DNA from 2 places in the Salinicola sp. DM10 genome. Region 2 is predicted to be linked to the other one. Evidence: predicted binding sites of a transcription regulator. Region 2 holds the regulator's gene; the other holds the start of a gene.

The links. Region 2 encodes sigma-54, which starts transcription at its own class of promoters, with help from an activator protein. Its sites were predicted from a motif close to TGGCACNNNNNTTGCTNT; they were not measured.
Region 1: the regulator sigma-54 is predicted to act here: its motif matches at 4,896-4,913, upstream of feaR (transcriptional regulator FeaR).

The regions. Positions count from the first base shown of each region.
Region 1 covers NZ_JAFLEN020000003.1:518,390-525,349, reverse strand. The annotation lists gene J0A90_RS13930 (DUF4357 domain-containing protein) at 315-887, opposite strand; gene J0A90_RS13925 (tyramine oxidase subunit B) at 1,424-2,563, shown strand; gene J0A90_RS13920 (FAD-binding oxidoreductase) at 2,633-3,922, shown strand; gene J0A90_RS13915 (helix-turn-helix domain-containing protein) at 3,947-4,864, opposite strand; gene feaR (transcriptional regulator FeaR) at 5,030-5,968, shown strand; gene J0A90_RS13905 (aldehyde dehydrogenase) at 6,166-6,960, opposite strand, start outside.
Region 2 covers NZ_JAFLEN020000002.1:515,245-525,673, forward strand. The annotation lists gene pmbA (metalloprotease PmbA) at 1-180, shown strand, start outside; gene J0A90_RS10970 (HPr family phosphocarrier protein) at 284-559, opposite strand; gene rapZ (RNase adapter RapZ) at 546-1,460, opposite strand; gene J0A90_RS10980 (PTS sugar transporter subunit IIA) at 1,468-1,947, opposite strand; gene hpf (ribosome hibernation-promoting factor, HPF/YfiA family) at 1,958-2,266, opposite strand; gene J0A90_RS10990 (RNA polymerase factor sigma-54) at 2,382-3,806, opposite strand; gene lptB (LPS export ABC transporter ATP-binding protein) at 4,011-4,736, opposite strand; gene lptA (lipopolysaccharide transport periplasmic protein LptA) at 4,768-5,298, opposite strand; gene lptC (LPS export ABC transporter periplasmic protein LptC) at 5,295-5,891, opposite strand; gene J0A90_RS11010 (KpsF/GutQ family sugar-phosphate isomerase) at 5,973-6,950, opposite strand; gene J0A90_RS11015 (ABC transporter ATP-binding protein) at 7,339-8,154, shown strand; gene mlaE (lipid asymmetry maintenance ABC transporter permease subunit MlaE) at 8,151-8,933, shown strand; gene mlaD (outer membrane lipid asymmetry maintenance protein MlaD) at 8,930-9,391, shown strand; gene J0A90_RS11030 (phospholipid-binding protein MlaC) at 9,412-10,074, shown strand; gene J0A90_RS11035 (STAS domain-containing protein) at 10,071-10,429, shown strand, end outside.

The DNA of each region.
Region 1 (6,960 bases), on a different contig from region 2:
GGTATCGTCTTCAGTCAGGGGGTTCGAACGGCCTGGGCGCCGGGGTGCCGGCGCCGCTGGGCGTAAGGTAACGCCGCGCCGGGTCGCCTGCCCAATGCCGTTACGTGGTGGTGCATACCGGGAAGGTATGAGGCAGTGCCGGGGGATGATGACCAACGGCATTGACTGATCGGCTGCCGATGCCGAGAATTCAAAGCAAGTGGACTGGGAGTGCCCGGTCGGCGTTATGACCTCGGTGAGTACATCGGGGTTTTTCGCTTTTTAGCGGTTAACGAAGTGACTCTCGAGAGCATTGTCTCGGCGTCCAACATTGCCTATAGCGCGTCTAGGCGTGCCTCTTGAATCGCCTTTAATGTCTTGCCACTGGCATCTTTCCACGCCACTCGCCCATTCGAGGCGCCACCCACCAACACGCCAGCGGCGGTCGATGGCGAAGAGAAGCGGAAATCCTGGGTGAATATCAGCGCACCATCCTGTGGCGCTAGTACACCGCGCGTTTTCAGCGTCTGACGCTGCTCATGCATATAATGATGGATAGAGGCTGTTTCTTCTGCACGCGCCAATGAGCCCTTCAACACCACGAAGCCATCCGTGACTTCTCTGCCACTTCCTTTTGCGCCTCGTTCTTTGAGGTAAAGCGTTAGAGGCGGCTCAGCGGCCTCAGTTGGTGCAGCATTCGTCTGGCTACTCGCGGACTCAAAGGCATCAATTCCCAGCAGTGGGAAGATCACCAGCATCTCGGCCAGAAACCATTCGGCGTCGGCCTTGTCCGCTTCGTTGAGCGGCGGTGGCGCAGGATAAGCCGTGTTTTCTACCGCCCACTGGTTCGCAGCCTTGGCAAGTGCCAGCAAGCGCGCTTCCAGATAGCGCACGTTGGCCTTATTCAAACCTTCGTTGGTGCTAGTAAAAGCGATGGATCGTGTCCAAAACTACTTCCACGCCACATGCTGTTTGATACGCTCACCCAGCGCGCCGGCCTCGCCCACATAAAGCCTGGCCACACCATCGTCCGTGAGCCCCGTGAGCACATACACACCCGGTTGCGCCATCTCGCTTCGCTGTAACGCCCCTTCGAGCTGAGAGCGATTTGCCACTACCGCGCGGCCGCTCCAGTTGGATTTTTCGACGATGCGCAGGCCCTAGGGAGAGGTTAAAATAGGTCCGCTTACTATTTTACCTTTGGCCCTTAATTAAAATAGCGATGCTGGCTATTTTAACTTCCTCGCCCCGAGCGATCGGAGCAGTCGCTACCCGCCATACCGGTGCGACACCAACAAGCCATGAAAGCTGCGCCCGCTGATCACGAGACCAATCGGGCGGCGATACCTCGGCACGCAGATTGCCGATCTGTGCTAACGCCCGCGTTCGACGAGAGGCACCATGCGAGAGATCGCATTCGCATGAACTCGTCGAGGGCAGCCCCATGAACAACAATACCAAGATCGATTTCATCTATCTGTCCGAGCAGGACATGATCCGCGCCGGCGTTACCGACATGGCCGCCTGCGTCGACACCATGGAAGAAGTCTTTCACCTGCTGCACATCGGTGACTACCGTATGGCCGGCCCCAACAATGACTCGCACGGCGCGATGATCATGTTCCCGCCGGAGTCACCGTTTCCCACCATGCCCAAGCCGACCGCGGATCGCCGCATGATGGCGATGCCGGCCTATCTGGGCGGCAGTTTCTGCACCTCCGGGGTGAAGTGGTACGGCTCCAATATCGCCAACAAGGAAAAGGGGCTGCCCCGCTCCATTCTGATGTTCACGCTCACCGATCCGGACACCGCCGCGCCGCTGGCTTACATGTCGGCCAACCTGCTGTCGGCCTACCGCACCGGGGCGGTGCCGGGTGTCGGTGCCCGCCACCTGGCGCGCAAGGACTCTCGGGTCATCGGCCTGCTGGGGCCGGGCGTCATGGGTCGTACCAGCGTGGCGGCCTTCATGGCCGTGTGTCCGCAGATCGACACGCTCAAGATCAAGGGGCGCAGTGGCGAGAACCTCAGCGTCTTTTTGAACTGGATAGAAGAGCACTATCCGCAGATCGCCAATGTCGAGGTGGTGGACAGCGCAGAAGCCGTGGTGCGTGATTCGGACATCGTGACCTACTGTGCCTCCGGCGAAGTCGGCGACCCCGCAACATATCCGCTGCTCAAGCGTGAGTGGATCAAGCCCGGCGCCTTTCTGGCCATGCCCGCGCCGTGCAACTTCGATGAAGGCATGGAAGCGAGTGATGTGCGCAAGGTGCTCGACGACACCGGCCTGTATGAAGCCTGGTACGAGGAAGTGCCAAAGCCCGCCCACAACTGCATCCCGCTGATCGGCGTCAAGTTCATGGACATGATTCACGCCGGCACCCTCGCGGCCGACGATCTGGAGGATCTGGGCGCGATCGTCTCCGGCGATAGCCCGGGGCGTCGGAATGATGAGGAGATCATCATGATGTCGGTCGGTGGCATGCCGGTCGAGGACGTCGCCTGGGCCACGGTCGTCTACCGCCGGGCCATGGAAGAGGGCATCGGGGTCAAGCTCAACCTGTGGGATGAGCCCGCACTGAGATAACGCATCCTCACTGTCTCCGGCATCGCCCCGTCGCTACTGGTTTGCTGGCTCACCGATCAGGACACTTTCATGGCACCGACCATAGCACCCGTCGAGACTTCAAGAGACGTTCCCGCCTCGACCACCGTGGTCATCATCGGCGGCGGCATCATCGGGCTGACCGCCGCACTGACACTCGCCGAACGTGGCGTACCGGTCGTCGTACTGGAGAAGGGCCGCCTGGCCGGGGAGCAGTCCTCCCGCAATCTGGGCTGGATTCGCAAGACCAGCCGCCACGGCGTGGATGTGCCGCTGGCACAGGCCGCCGACCGGCTGTGGGCCAACCTGGCCAGCCGCACCGGTAGCGATGTCGGTTATCGCCAGTCAGGCATCATGTTTCTATCGCGCACCCCCGGACAGCTCGCCGTGCACGAGCGCTGGCTCCAATCGGTCTCGTCTCTCGCGCTGGACTCGAGGCTGCTGAGCGCCCGCGAGATCGATACGCAGGTGCCGGGCGGTCGCGGCGACTGGGCCGGCGGCATCTTCACGCCTTCAGATGGCTACGCCGAGCCGACGCTGGCTGCCAGCGCCATTGCCAAAGCCGCCATCGAGCGCGGCGCGGTAATCGTCGAGCACTGCGCGGTGCGTAATGTCGTCCGTACTGGCGGGCGTATCGGCGGGGTGGTGACGGAGCGCGGTGAGATACGCTGCGACCAGGTGCTGCTGGCCGGCGGCATGTGGTCACGCCGCTTTCTGGGTAATCTCGGCATCTCCCTGCCGACGCTGCCGCTGATTCTGTCGGTGCTGCGCACTGGCCCCTTGAAGGGCCCGACCGATGCCGCGGTGGGCGGGCCGGATTTCTCTTTCCGAAAACACCGGGATGGCGGCTTTATCGTGACCCAGCGTGGTGCGCTCGATGCACCCTTGACACTCGACCACCTGCTGATCGGCGCGAAATATCTCAGCGCGCTGCGCGCTCAACGGGGGCTGATGCGCATAGCCCTGGGCAAGCACTTCTGGCGCGATCTCGCGCTGCCCCGACGCTGGAAGCACGGCCGCTCGCCTTTCGAGCGCGTGCGCACCCTGGACCCGCCGATCAACGAAGGGCTCAACGACGAAGCTCTGCGCAATCTTTCCGCGGCCTGGCCGGTGTTTGCCCATGCCTGCGTCGAAGAGTCCTGGGCAGGCATGATCGACATCACGCCGGACTCCAACCCGGTGATCGATGCCGTGCCGGGCATACCGGGGCTGACGCTGGCCACCGGTTTCTCCGGCCATGGGTTTGGCACTTCGCCGGCGGCGGGTCAGCTGGCGGCGGATCTGATCATGAACGAGACGCCGATCATCAGTCCGGCTCCCTATCGATTCGGCCGCTTCTAGTTCGCGACGGGGCTGAGTCACATCCTATCGCTCAGGCTCGAGAAGACGAGCCCGGGTAACGGAAGGCGCTTCCTGAAACAGGCGGCGGTACTCGCGGCAGAAATAGCTCTGATGGAAAAAGCCCTGGGCGGCGGCGGCGTCAGCCAGCGTCTGGGTCGGGTCGTGAAGCAGGCTGCGGCGTACGGCGTTGAGCCGCAGCGCGCGCAGATAGGTCACCGGTGACTGCCCCACCTCGCTCTGAAAGCTGTACTGCAGGGTGCGCCTGGAAATCCTGAGCTGACCGCACAGCGCCATCAGCGAAGGCGGGTCATCCGGGCGACTGCGAATCAGGGCCTGACAGCGGTCGACGATATAGCGCCGGGTTCGGTAGTTGGCGACGTCCGGCTCACTGACGAGCGTCGTGTCGCACAGCAGCAGCTCGATACTCTCCTCGAGCTGCTGGATCAGTGACTGCTGCAGGGCCGGGGGCAGTGGCGCCCGGTCAGCGCGGTGGCGTAGATAGTCGGTCATCGACTGCCACTGCCCACGTACCTGGTTCAAGAGCGCTGCGGGCACATCAAGGCGGCGCAGCCGATGTTCATGACGGCCGAGCCACGCATGGCGGCCTCGGTCGATGGAGACCACCAGTAGGTCGTAGTGCGATGGCGCCACGCTCCAGAACTGATCGCAGCTCGGCAGTACGGTCACCGTACCGGCATCGAACAGCGGGGCGCCCGGCCAGCGAACGGGGGTGACCAAGTGCCACTGGCACTCGGGAAAGTGCATCTGCTGGTACAGGCCCAGATTGGCACTTTCGCGAAAAAGACGTACCTCATGGCTCGACACATCCACGATCTCGCCCGAAAACACGCCGGCCTCGATCTGACTGGCCTCCTGCTGCCAGCCTTTCAGTCGTTGGGCATGCTCGGCCGCATCGAGACAGCGATGCAGGGTGATGGCCATCAATGACTCCTTCGGAGCGTCGCTCCGGTCATGGCACGTTTTTTGCCTACTCCTATGAGCGCCCTGTCGAGTCGGGGCTTGCTTGACTAATGGATGGTGGTGACGGGGTCCGTTTTTCTTTAGAGTCCCTTAGACCATTAAAATATTAATGATCATGGTGACCCAATGCTAACCACGAATGCAACCTTGCTGCCGTTCGATGTCTGGCTTGGCGCCTTACGGCAAACGTGCGGCCAGTTCGACTCCACGCCCCGGGACCGACGCAGTTTCCAGGGCAGCGTCTCGAGACGCGCCAATGGAGGCATAGACATTGCCAACATCGTCACCAACGCCGAAAAGATTACCAACGGCCACACCCAGCGCCACGATGAAGATCGCTTCTGTTTTCTCATCGTTCAGAAGCAGGGCCACGCCACGCTGGTGCAAAACGACACCTCCATCACGCTGCGTCCGGGAGAAATGGCGCTGATGGATTCCGTCACGACCTGCGAGATCCTTCCCCACGGCCTGATCGAGCACGATTCACTGCACCTGTCGCGCAGCGACGTAGCCCGTCGTTTCGGTGATGCCTCGATTCCCTTCATGAAGATCGCGGCCGACTGCGCCAGCAGTCAGATCCTGCAGTTGATCGTCAATCGAATGGTGACCGAGCCACTGGCTGCGGCAGAGGAGAGAGAGCGCGGCGTACTGGAATCACTGGTGGCCCTGCTACCGGCCATTCATCAGCATCAGACGATGTCTGCGTCTTTCCTGGAGCGGGCCGACGACACGCTGTTCCTCTGCGTTCAGCAGTTCATCGATCAGCACCTGCATGAAGAGGGGATCAGTCCGGAGCGGTTGGCGAGCGTCTTTCACATGTCGGTGCGTCAACTCTATCGTCTGTTCGAGCAGCACGGCGAAACCGTGTGTCGCTATGTGCAGCGTCGCCGGCTGGCCCGCTGTGCCGAGGAGCTGGCCAGCCCGGCCCAGAGCCGGCGCACCATCACCCAGATTGCCTACAAGTGGGGCTTTACCGACTCGGCGCACTTCAGCCGCTCCTTCAAGCGGGAGTTCTCGCGTTCGCCGCGCGAGTACCGCCGTATCCGGCTCGAGCAGGCCGCCTGACTTCGGCCTAGTTCTCATCGGCCTAGTTCTCACTGGCTTAGTTCTCACCGCGCAGAGACGACTCGAGACTGGCCGACAGACACTGGCTGACCGATAGACACTGGCTAGCCGACAGACATCGACCGACAGACAGACATTGACCGACCGACGGACAGACATTAGCTGGCCGCTCGTCATCGAGCGGCCAGCCGGTTGCATCAGTAGGCGATACAGACCGATTTGAGTTCGGTGTAGGCGTTGACCGCCTCCGGGCCGAACTCCTTGCCGAGACCGGACATCTTGAGACCACCAAACGGCATCGCCGGGTCGAGCGTCACATGGGTATTGACCCACACGGTGCCGGCTTCGATACGCGGCGTCAGGGCCATGGCCTTGGACAGGTCGTTGGTCCAGAGGCTGGCAGCCAGCCCCAGCTCGCTGTCGTTGACCATGCGTAGCGCGTCTTCTTCGTCATCGAACGGAATCACGGTCAGGACAGGCCCGAAGACCTCTTCCCGTGCGACTTCCATCGCGTGATCGGCGCCGCTGATGATGGCCGGCGAGACATAGAAGCCTTCCGCGGGCACGTCATTGCCGATATGAATGGTGGCGCCCTGCTCACGCGCCCGGTCGAGATAGCCGCGCACGCTCTCCTGTTGGCGTTTGGAGACCAGCGGATTGACCTGCGCCTGGGGGTCCATGCCGGGGCCGGCCTGCATGGTATCGACGGCGCCGGCCATCTGCGCGCAGAAGGCATCATGAATGCTGCGATGCACATAGAAGCGCGAGGCCGCTGCGCAGACCTGGCCCTGGTTGAACAGCCCCCCCATCAGCGCGCCGTTGACGGCCTTCTCGAGATCGGCATCTTCGAGCACCAGCATCGGATTCTTGCCGCCCAACTCCAGCGAGAAGTGCGCCATGTGCTCGACGGCGGCATGCCCCACCACCTTGCCGACCTCGGTGCTGCCGGTGAAGGTGACCTTCTTGACGTCAGGATGCTCGGCCAGGCGTGT
Region 2 (10,429 bases):
GCGGCCGGGTTCTGGGTGGAAAACGGCGATATTTCGCATCCGGTGGAGGAGTTCACGGTCGCCGGTAACCTGCGCGAGATGTTCGCCGCCTTGCAGGGCGTGGGTGACGACATCGATCGCCGCGGCAGCGTGCATACCGGCAGCTGGCTGGTGGATGGGATGACGCTCGCCGGCCAATAAGAGCGGGGTAGCCAAAGGGGAGTAGGCCCGTGAGCGCGGGCCTGTTGAGCACGGAGATATTGAGCGCGGGGCTATTCGTCCTCGTGGCTATTCGTCCTTGTGGCTATTCGTCCTCGTGGAAGCGGGCGTCGAACAGCGCGGTGATCGCTTCCATCGCCGGTTCCGCGTCGTCACCCTCGGTGACGATCACCAGCGGGGTGCCGCAGGGCGCGGCCAGCATCAGCAGCGACATGATATTGGCGGCATCGGCGATACGGTCGCCGTGGTGCACCGCGACCCGGGCGGTGAACGGCTGACAGCACTGCACCAGTTTGGTCGCGGCGCGGGCATGCAGGCCGCGGCGGTTGGTCAGCCGCAGTTCACGTTCACGCTTGGGCATCACCACCCCGCTCGGCCGGGACGTCGTCGGATAGGGCGGTATGCACCCCGAGCTCGCGATGGCGCAGGCGGATGTCGACGTCGTCGTGACGGAAGTGGTGCGCCAGACGCTCGATCAGATAGACCGAGCGGTGATGGCCCCCGGTGCAGCCCACCGCGACTGTGAGATAGCTGCGGTGGCTGGCCAGATAGGCCGGCAGCCAGCGGATCAGCCAGGCATGGATATCGCCGGCCATGGCGTGGACGTCGGGGTACTGCTCGAGAAAGCTGACGATCTCGTCGTCGCGACCGTCGAACGCGCGCAGGTTCGGGTCCCAGAAGGGGTTGGGCAGGCAGCGCACGTCGAACACCATGTCGGCATCCAGCGGCACGCCGCGCTTGAAGCCGAACGACTCGAAGGTCAGCGTGAGGCGCCCGCCGCTGTGGCGCGCCACCTGTTCGCTGATGCGCGCGCGCAGATCGTGGACCGACAGGCCGCGGGTATCGATCACCAGATCGGCGACCCGCCGGATCGGCGCCAGATAGACCTGCTCGTTGTCGATCGCCTCGGCCAGCGTCATGTCATTGCCGCGGGTCAGCGGGTGGCGGCGGCGGGTGGCCGAGTAGCGCTCGAGCAGCACCTTGGCATCGGCGGTGAGATAGACCACCTGGGTATCGATGCCACGCTCGCGCACACCTTCGAGCAGCACCGGAAAGCGCTCCAGCGCCTCCGGCAGATTGCGCGCATCGATACTCACCGCCACGTTGGGCCGCGAGGGCGGCGCGGACCTGAGCTCGTCGATCAGCGGCGCCAGCAGGTTGGCCGGCAGGTTGTCGATGGCGTAGTAACCGAGATCCTCGAGCGCCTGCAGCGCAATGGATTTCCCCGACCCCGAGCGGCCGCTGATGATGACGAGTCGCATGCAGTCCCTATCCGTCTTCGCTGTCCTGGTGATGGCGGATGGCGTCGACCAGCGTGTCGTGGAGCGCGCGCTGCGAGCCGGCCTGACGCAGCTTCTGGCGCACGCTGCCTTGATTCATGATGCCGGCGACCTCGGCCAGCAGCGAAAGATGGGCATCGTCTGCCTCCTCCGGGACCAGCAGCACGAACACCAGATCCACCGGCTCGCCGTCGATGGCATCGAAGTCGATGGCATCCTCGAGGCGCATGAAGCCGGCCAACGGCGTCTTGCAGTGCGGGCTGCGCGCGTGCGGAATGGCGACCCCGTTGCCGATGCCGGTACTGCCCAGGCGCTCGCGCCCGATCAGGCGGCTGAACACCTCCTGACTGTCCAGGCTGGGCGTATTCTGGGCGATGAAGGTGCTGAAGAATTCCAGCAGACGCTTTTTGCTGCCCCCCGTCACACCGTAGAGGGTGCGTTCGGGGGGCAGAATGGTTTCCAGAGTGATCATCGGGGAATTAACGGGCGCCTGCGCCTTGCGCGCGGGCCTGTGCCTTCTCTTTGTGTTTGACCAGCTGGCGATCCAGCTTGTCGGTCAGGGCGTCGATCGCGGCATACATGTCGATGTCGCTGGCTTCGGCATGTATGTCGCCGCCCGCTGCGTGTAGCGTGCAAGCCGCTTGCTGACGCTCTTTCTCGATGCTCAACGTCACCTGAACGTTGGTGATGTTGTCGTAGTGGCGCTCCAGACGTGCGAGTTTCTCGTCGACGTAGTCCCGCAGGGCGTCGGTCAGTTCGACGTGATGGCCGGTGACGTTCACTTGCATGGCGCGCTCCTGTTGCGGCTTATGTGGCACCTCTGATTGTAACCCTTTTCTCCGCGCTGCAAAGGGATCGCGGGCGATTGATCGCCGCGGGCTGGCGTGAATTCTAAAAGTCCATTCAAGACAGTCGCTTGCGTTCGCTGGAGGCGGGGATGCCCATGGCCTCGCGATACTTGGCCACGGTGCGCCGGGCGACACTGATGTCGGCCTGCGCCAATAGCTCCACCAGCTTGCTGTCGGAGAGCGGCTTGCGCGGCGACTCCTCGCCGATCAGCTTTTTGAGGCGTGCCCGAATCGCGGTGCTGGAGACGCTGTCGCTCTCACCGCGCTGGCCCACCTGGCTGGAGAAGAAGTACTTGAGCTCGAACACCCCGCGCGGGGTGTGGATGAACTTTTGCGTGGTCACCCGCGAAATGGTGGATTCGTGCATGTCGACGCTGGTAGCGATGTCGGCCAGGATCAGCGGTTTCATCGCCTCTTCGCCGCGCTCGAGGAAGTCGACCTGGCGCGCCATGATCTCGCGACCCACTCGCAGCAGGGTGTCGTTGCGGCTGGAGAGGCTCTTCATCAGCCAGCGTGCCTCCTGCAGGTGCTGGCGCAGGAAGGTGTTGTCGTCGCTCTTGTCGGCGCGCCGGATCAGCGCGGCGTAGTCGGGCTGGATGCGCAGCCGCGGCAGTGCCTCGGCATTGAGTTCGATGCGCCAGCCGTCCTGAGTCAGGCGGGCCACCAGGTCGGGAATCACATAGTCCTGCTGGCCGTGGTCGAAGGCCTGGCCGGGGCGCGGGTCGAGGGTGCGAATGGTGGCGACGACGCGCTCGAGTTCGGCGTCGTCGAGGCGCAGGCGGCGCTTGAGCTGGCGTCGGTCGTCGCCGGCCAGCGCCTCCAGGAACTGGCGCACCAGCCGCTTGGCCTGGGGCAGCAGCGGGGTGTCAGCGGGCAGGGCGCCGAGCTGCAGTAGCAGGCATTCGCGCAGGTCGCGGGCGCCCACGCCGGTGGGGTCGAACTGCTGCAGCCGCAGCAGCATGCGTTCGACATCGGCGCTGGTGACCGCCCCCGGGTACTGCTCGCGCAGGCCCGCGGTGAGCTCGTCGAGCGTGCCGTCGAGGTAGCCGTCGGCATTGATGGCATCGATCAGGCACTCGCCGATGAGGCGCTCCTGGGCGTCGAATTCGCCCATGGCGAGCTGCCAGTTGAGATGGTCGTGGAGCGTGGTGTCGGCTGCGTTGCGCTCCAGGTCCGGCCATTCGTCGGCGCTGGCCGGGGCGGCGCTGGGGGCGATGTCCTGGTAGGTATCGCTCCACTCGCTGTCGAGGGCGAGCTCCTCGGGGATGTCGCTGGCCCACTCCGCCTCGGGCGTCTCGCTGACTGCCTGCTCGGCGTACTCTTCGTCCAGCTCGAGCATGGGGTTGGTCTCGAGCGCCTGCTGGATCTCCTGGCGCAGATCGAGCGTCGACAGCTGCAGCAGCTGAATCGCCTGCTGCAGCTGTGGCGTCATCGTCAGTTGGGCGCCGACGCGCAGTTGCAGTGAAGGTTTCATGGACATGGCATGGACACGCAAGGGGGCGGCGGTGGCCGCCGGTCGATAGGATGCCCTTACGTTACTGACTGCCTGCGGGGGATGCAACGCTTTGAGCGCTAACTTTATGCAAGAATTATGCCACGGTGCGTTCGGATGGGGCGTTGGTGGCTTCGAGAGGGAGCAGCCCGCTGCGGTGACGCAGCGGGCTGGGAAGGGGGCGGCGCGACCTTAGAGGCGGAACTCGTGCCCCAGATAGACATCCCGCACCCGCTGGTTGTCGAGAATCGCTTCCGGGCGCCCCTCGGCGATGATCTGACCATCGCCGACGATGTAGGCGTTGTCGCAGATATCCAGCGTTTCGCGCACGTTGTGATCGGTGATCAGCACGCCGATCTCGCGATCGCGCAGCTGGCGGATGATGTTCTTGATATCGCCCACCGAGATCGGGTCGACCCCGGCGAAAGGTTCGTCGAGCAGCACGAAGGCGGGCTCGGTGGCCAGTGCCCGGGCAATCTCCACCCGGCGCCGCTCGCCACCGGAGAGCGACATGCCCAGGTTGTCGCGGATATGGTCGACGTGGAAATCGCCCAGCAGCTGCTCCAGGCGCTCGCGGCGCCCGGCGCGGTCGAGATCCTTGCGCGTCTCCAGGATGGCCATGATGTTGTCGGCGACACTGAGCTTGCGGAAGATCGAGGCCTCCTGCGGCAGATAGCCGATGCCGGCACGGGCGCGCTCGTGCATCGGCGCGCGGCTCAGGTCGCGATCGTCGATATGCACGCTGCCGGCGTCGGATTTGACCAGCCCCACGATCATGTAGAAGGAGGTGGTCTTGCCGGCACCGTTGGGGCCGAGCAGGCCGACGATGCTGCCCTGGCGCAGGGTCAGGCTGAAGTCATGGACGACTCGACGCCCCTTGTAGCTCTTGGCCAAGTTGGCGGCCGTTAGCGTTTTCATCGCTTTCTTCCTTGCCTCGCGAAAGGGCGCGTCACTGGGTCTGCTGACGTGGCGTGAGCGTCATGCGCACGCGGCCGTCACCGCTGCCGTCGCCACTGGTGCTGGAGCGCGCGTTGACCCGGCGCGAGTTGAGATAGTATTCGACGTAGGCGCCGTCGAAGGTATCGCGTGCCTGATGCAGCTCGGCGTTGCCGATCAGCTCCACCCGGCGCTCGGCGGCGTGATAGACGATCTTGTCGCCCCAGCCCTTGACCAAGGCTTCATCGGGTGCAGGCTTCTGCTCCAGATAGGCGCGCTCGCCACCGCCGCCGGTGGCGGTCACCAGGCTCACTTCGCCATTCTTGCCGCGCTTGATCTCGACCCGAGCGGCCTTGAGCTGCATGCTGCCCTGCTGCATGTCGACCTTGCCGGTGTAGACCGCGGTGCCTTGGCGATCGTCGAGTTCGAGCTGGTCGGCGGCGATCTCGATCGGCGCCGCGGCATCGCTCTCCAGCGCCAGGGTGGGCAGGCTGGAGAGTCCCAGTGCGGTCAAGACCAGCAGTTGGCCGAGTTCTCGCCTCATGATCCTTGATCCTTAGGTTGCTGTGGCAGGCGGCCCTGCACGTTGTCGGTCAGACGCATGCGATTTTCATTGATCCAGGCGTCGAAACGATCGCCGCGCATGGTCTGGTTATGCTGACGCAAGACGGAGGAGGTGTCACTCCAGGCGTGCGCGCTACGGTTGTCGTAGTGAAGCGTCTGGGTCTCCAGGCTCCAGGCGTTGGCCGGTTGCACCAAGCGTGCGTTGCCTTCGAGGGTGAGCAGGTTGCCGTTCTCGGCCAGCTGGCCGCGGTCGCCGGTGATCTGCCACTCGCGCTGATCATCGTCGATCAGGTAACCGTGTGGCTTTTCGGCCCGGATTACGTCGTCGGCCGGGGTGTGCACCATGCGCGGTGTGTCGAGCCGCTGATAGGCGCGGCCCTGCTCGTCGAAGCGCGTCATCTGCGCGTCTTCCAGGAAGTAGTCGGGTTCACCGGCGGGGTCGCTGGGCGCCGGTGCCGGGGCGCGCTCGTTGCGCTGGTCGAGATAGGCGAGCCCGCCGCCGAGGGCCAGCAGCAGGGCCAGCAGGCCGAGGCGGCGCCACCAGGGGGAGCGAGTTCGTGGCGTGGCTGTCACGCGATCTCCTTTGTCGTCATCGAGTTCGACACTGGCATCGGGTTCGACCCGGCATCGGCATGGGCGCGAGCAGCGGCTATTTCAGATCACGCCGCTGCGCAGCAGGTCGTGCATGTGCAGGGCGCCGATCGGGCGGCCCGCCTCCACCACCGCTAGGGCGGTGATCATGTTGTCTTCCATGATGCGCACCGCTTCGGCGGCGAGCATGTCCGGCGTCGTCGTCTTGCCGCCGCGGGTCATCACGTCATCGACCTTGAGCAGGTCGAAATCGCCGCGCTGGTCCAGCGTACGGCGCAGGTCGCCGTCGGTGTAGACACCGACCAGGCGCTGATGTTCATCCACCACACAGGTGAAGCCCATGCCCTTGCGGGTCATCTCCAGCAGCGCCACACGCAGGGGGCTGCCGGCGGGCACGCAGGGCAGCCGCTCGCCACCGTGCATCAGATCGCTGACGCGCAGCAGCAACCGCTTGCCCAGGGTGCCGCCGGGGTGTGATAGCGCGAAGTCCTCGGGGCTGAAGCCGCGCGCCTCGAGCAGCGCCAGGGCCAGGGCGTCGCCCATCGCCAGGGCGGCGGTGGTCGATGAGGTGGGCGCGAGGTCGTGCGGGCACGCCTCGCGCGAGACGCCGACATCGATGTGCACGTCGCTGTAGCGGGCCAGGGTCGAGTGGGAGCGGCCGGTGAGACTGATCAGCGGGGCGCCCAGACGCTTGAACAGGGCGATCAAGCCGGTGATCTCCTGGGTCTCGCCGGAGTTGGAGAGGGCGATCACCACGTCACCTTCGGTGACCATGCCCAGGTCGCCGTGGCTGGCTTCGCCGGGGTGCAGATAGAAGGCCGGCGAGCCGGTGCTGGCGAAGGTGGCCGCCATCTTGCGTGCGATGTGTCCGGACTTGCCCATACCGGTGACGATGATCCGGCCGCTGCACTCGAGCAGCGTGCGGCAGGCGTGATCGAAGCTTGCATCGAGCTTGTCGATCAGCTCGTTCAAGGCCTGCTGCTCGAGGGTGAGCGTGCGCCGGGCGCTGGCGCGAAAATCGAAGGTGGCGTCTGGGGTCATGGTCCTGATCTGTCGTCCTGCTTTGTGTCGTCCTGCTTTATCGTTCTGCGATGTCACGCTGCGTGGCCGTAGCCGATGAGGGGGTGTCATCGGTAAAGAGCCGTAACCGGTGAGGCGTCGGCTGGTGTACCCCTATCGGCTGTCTTGTCCCTTTGGACTGTCTTGCCCCTTATCGGGTGGCACTCGCTTATCGGGTGGCGCTCGGGTGCGGACACGCTAGGGTTGGAGCAGTATAACGTCGATCGTGCGCTCTTGTTATCGCGCAGGGCGGATAGGCCTCGCTGGCGGCGAGTCAGGATCGTGCCCGACGATGTGCATGGCTGGCCGCTTTCCGCCAGGTTAGGATACAATGTTCGATAATCTATCGAACCTGAGTGGTGGAGGGTGCATGAATGACCCGATGATGGTCGAGGTCAAGGATCTGCATTTCGCCCGCGGCAGCACCGAGGTGTTTCGCGGTGTCGATCTGCAGATTCCGCTCGGCAAGATAACCGCCATCATGGGGCCGAGCGGCACCGGCAAGACGACCTTGCTCAAGCTGATCGGCGGGCAGTTGACGCCGGATCGCGGCCAGGTGCTGATCGGTGGTCAGGATGTTCATAAGTTGCCGCGGCGTGCGCTGTTCAAGCTGCGTCGACGCATGGGCATGCTGTTCCAGAGTGGCGCGCTTTTCTCCGATCTGGATGTGTTCGAGAACGTGGCCTTTCCGCTGCGCGTGCATACCGAGCTGCCCAACGCCATGATCCGTGACATCGTGCTGATGAAGCTGCAGGCGGTGGGGCTGCGGGGCGCGCGCCACCTGATGCCGTCGGAGCTTTCCGGTGGCATGGCGCGACGGGTGGCGCTGGCGCGGGCGGTGGCGCTGGATCCGGAGCTGGTGCTCTACGACGAGCCCTTCGTGGGCCAGGACCCGATCTCGATGGGGGTGCTGGTGCAGCTGATCAAGAAGGTCAATCAGGCGCTGGGGCTGACTGCCATCGTGGTCTCCCACGATATCAAGGAGACACTCTCCATCGCCGACTATGTCTATATCATCGCCGACGGCAAGGTGATGTCCCACGGTACGCCGCGGACGCTGGACGTCGACGAGGACGCCCACACGCGCCAGTTCGTCCACGGCGAGCCCGACGGGCCGGTGCCGTTTCACTATCCGGCGCCGGATTTCTATGACGATATCCTGGCGCCCGCGGGGCAGTTTTCATGATCGATCGTATCGCCGCACTGGGCCGGGGCACGCTCGACGTGCTCATGGCGATCGGGCGCGCCGGGCTCTTTCTGGTGCAGTCCGTGTTCTGCCTGCCTTCGCGCGAGGGGTTCTACCTGTGGGTGCGCCAGATGCACTTCGTAGGTGTCATGTCGGTGGCCATCGTGCTGGTCTCGGGTCTGTTCATCGGCATGGTGCTGGCGCTGCAGGGTTACACCATCCTGGTCGGGTTCGGTGCCGACGAGGCGCTGGGTCAGATGGTGGCGCTGTCACTGGTGCGTGAGCTGGCACCGGTGGTCGCGGCGCTGCTGTTCGCCGGTCGCGCCGGCTCGGCGCTGACCGCCGAGATCGGCCTGATGAAGGCCACCGAGCAGCTCACCAGCATGGAGATGATCGGTGTCGATCCGCTGCGCCGGATCGTCGCGCCGCGGCTGTGGGCCGGCTTCGTGTCGCTGCCGATTCTCACCGTGATCTTCGCGGTGGTCGGTATCTGGGGCGGTCATCTGGTCGGGGTCGACTGGCTCGGCGTCTATGACGGTTCCTACTGGAGTAACATGCAGGACAGCGTCGACTTCGTCGGCGATGTGCTCAACGGCATGGTCAAGAGTCTGGTATTCGGCCTGGTGGTGACCTGGATCGCGGTGTTCCAGGGTTACGACCTGGTGCCCACCTCGGAAGGCATTTCCCGCGCGACCACCCGTACGGTGGTCTACGCTTCGCTCGCGGTACTGGGCCTCGACTTCGTGCTCACCGCGTTGATGTTTGGAGATTTCGGATGAAGCGCAATAGCGTCCTCGAACTGGGTGTCGGTCTGTTCATGCTGGCCGGCATCCTGGGGCTGGTGTTCCTCGGGCTGCGGGTGAGTGGCCTGGGCGTCGGCGTACCCCAGAATACCTTCACGCTGACGGCCAACTTCGCCAACATCGGCGGGCTGCGCCCGCAAGCGAAAGTGACCATGTCGGGCGTGCGTATCGGCAAGGTGACCGATATCGAGCTCGATCCCAAGTGGTTCGATGCCAAGGTCACCATGCAGATCGATTCGCAGTTCGACGGCAAGCTCTCCGACGACACCACGGCGGCGATCCTCACCGCCGGGCTGCTCGGTGAGCAGTACGTCGGCCTGACCGTAGGTGGGTCGCCCAAGATGTTGCACGATGGAGACGTCATTCACGACACCCAGCAGGCGCTGGTGCTGGAGCAGTTGATCCAGCAGTTCGTGTCGAACATGGCCAAGTGATCGCAGACAAGGAGTCGATGATGAACGCAATTCGCTTTTACCGCCGCTACGCCGGCGTCGTGACCGCTCTGATGCTGGCGCTGTGCGCCGTGATCCCGACCGCGCAGGCGCAGACTCAGACGCCCACCGAGGTGATCCGTCAGAGCGTCGATTCGCTGATGTCGGAGCTCGAGGGCAAGAAGGATTACTACGCTCAGCACGAGGACGAGCTGGCTAAGCTGGTCGATAGCAACATGGCGGATGTCGCTGACTTCCGTTATATCGGTGCCAGCGTGATGGGGCGCTACTTCCGGGCGGCGACACCGGAGCAGCGTTCGCGCTTCGTCAAGGTGTTCCGCAAGACGCTGATCGATACCTACGCCAAGGGCCTGGTCACCTTCGACTACAAGACCCTGCGTGTGAAGGACGCCGAGGACGCCGGTCGCTACGAGGACCAGGCCTCGGTGCCGGTCGAGGTGGTGTCGACCAGCGGCAAGACCTATCCGGTCAGCTTCACCCTGCGTCAGAGCGACGGCCAGTGGAAGGTGATCAATGTGATCGTCAACGGCATCAACCTGGGGCTGACCTTCCGCAACCAGTTCGATCAGTCGATGCGTGACAATGATCGCGACTTCGACAAGGTGATCGACAACTGGGCGCCGAAGGTCGACACCGATCAGCTCGAGAAGGGTGGCGATTCGTGAGTCTGCTGCTCGAGCGTGAGGACGCCACGCTGGAGGTGGTCGAAGGTAACGTGCTGACCATCCGCGGCGAGGCGGACTTCGACAGTGCCGGCCCGCTGGCCCAGGCGGGCCGGCACTGGCTGGCAGACCAGCCGGCCGAGACGCAGGTCTCTTTCGATCTGACCGCGGTGGAGGTCGCCAGCAGCGCCGTGCTCAGCGTGCTGCTGGTGTGGGTGCGCAGCGTGCAGAAGCACTCGCTGCACCTGGAGCGGGTGGCGCTCTCGCGCCCGCTGCGCCGGCTGATGGATATCACCGAGCTGGGGCCGCTGCTGCCAGCCCGCGAAACCACCTGCCGCGAAGACGAGGCGCCCGCCGC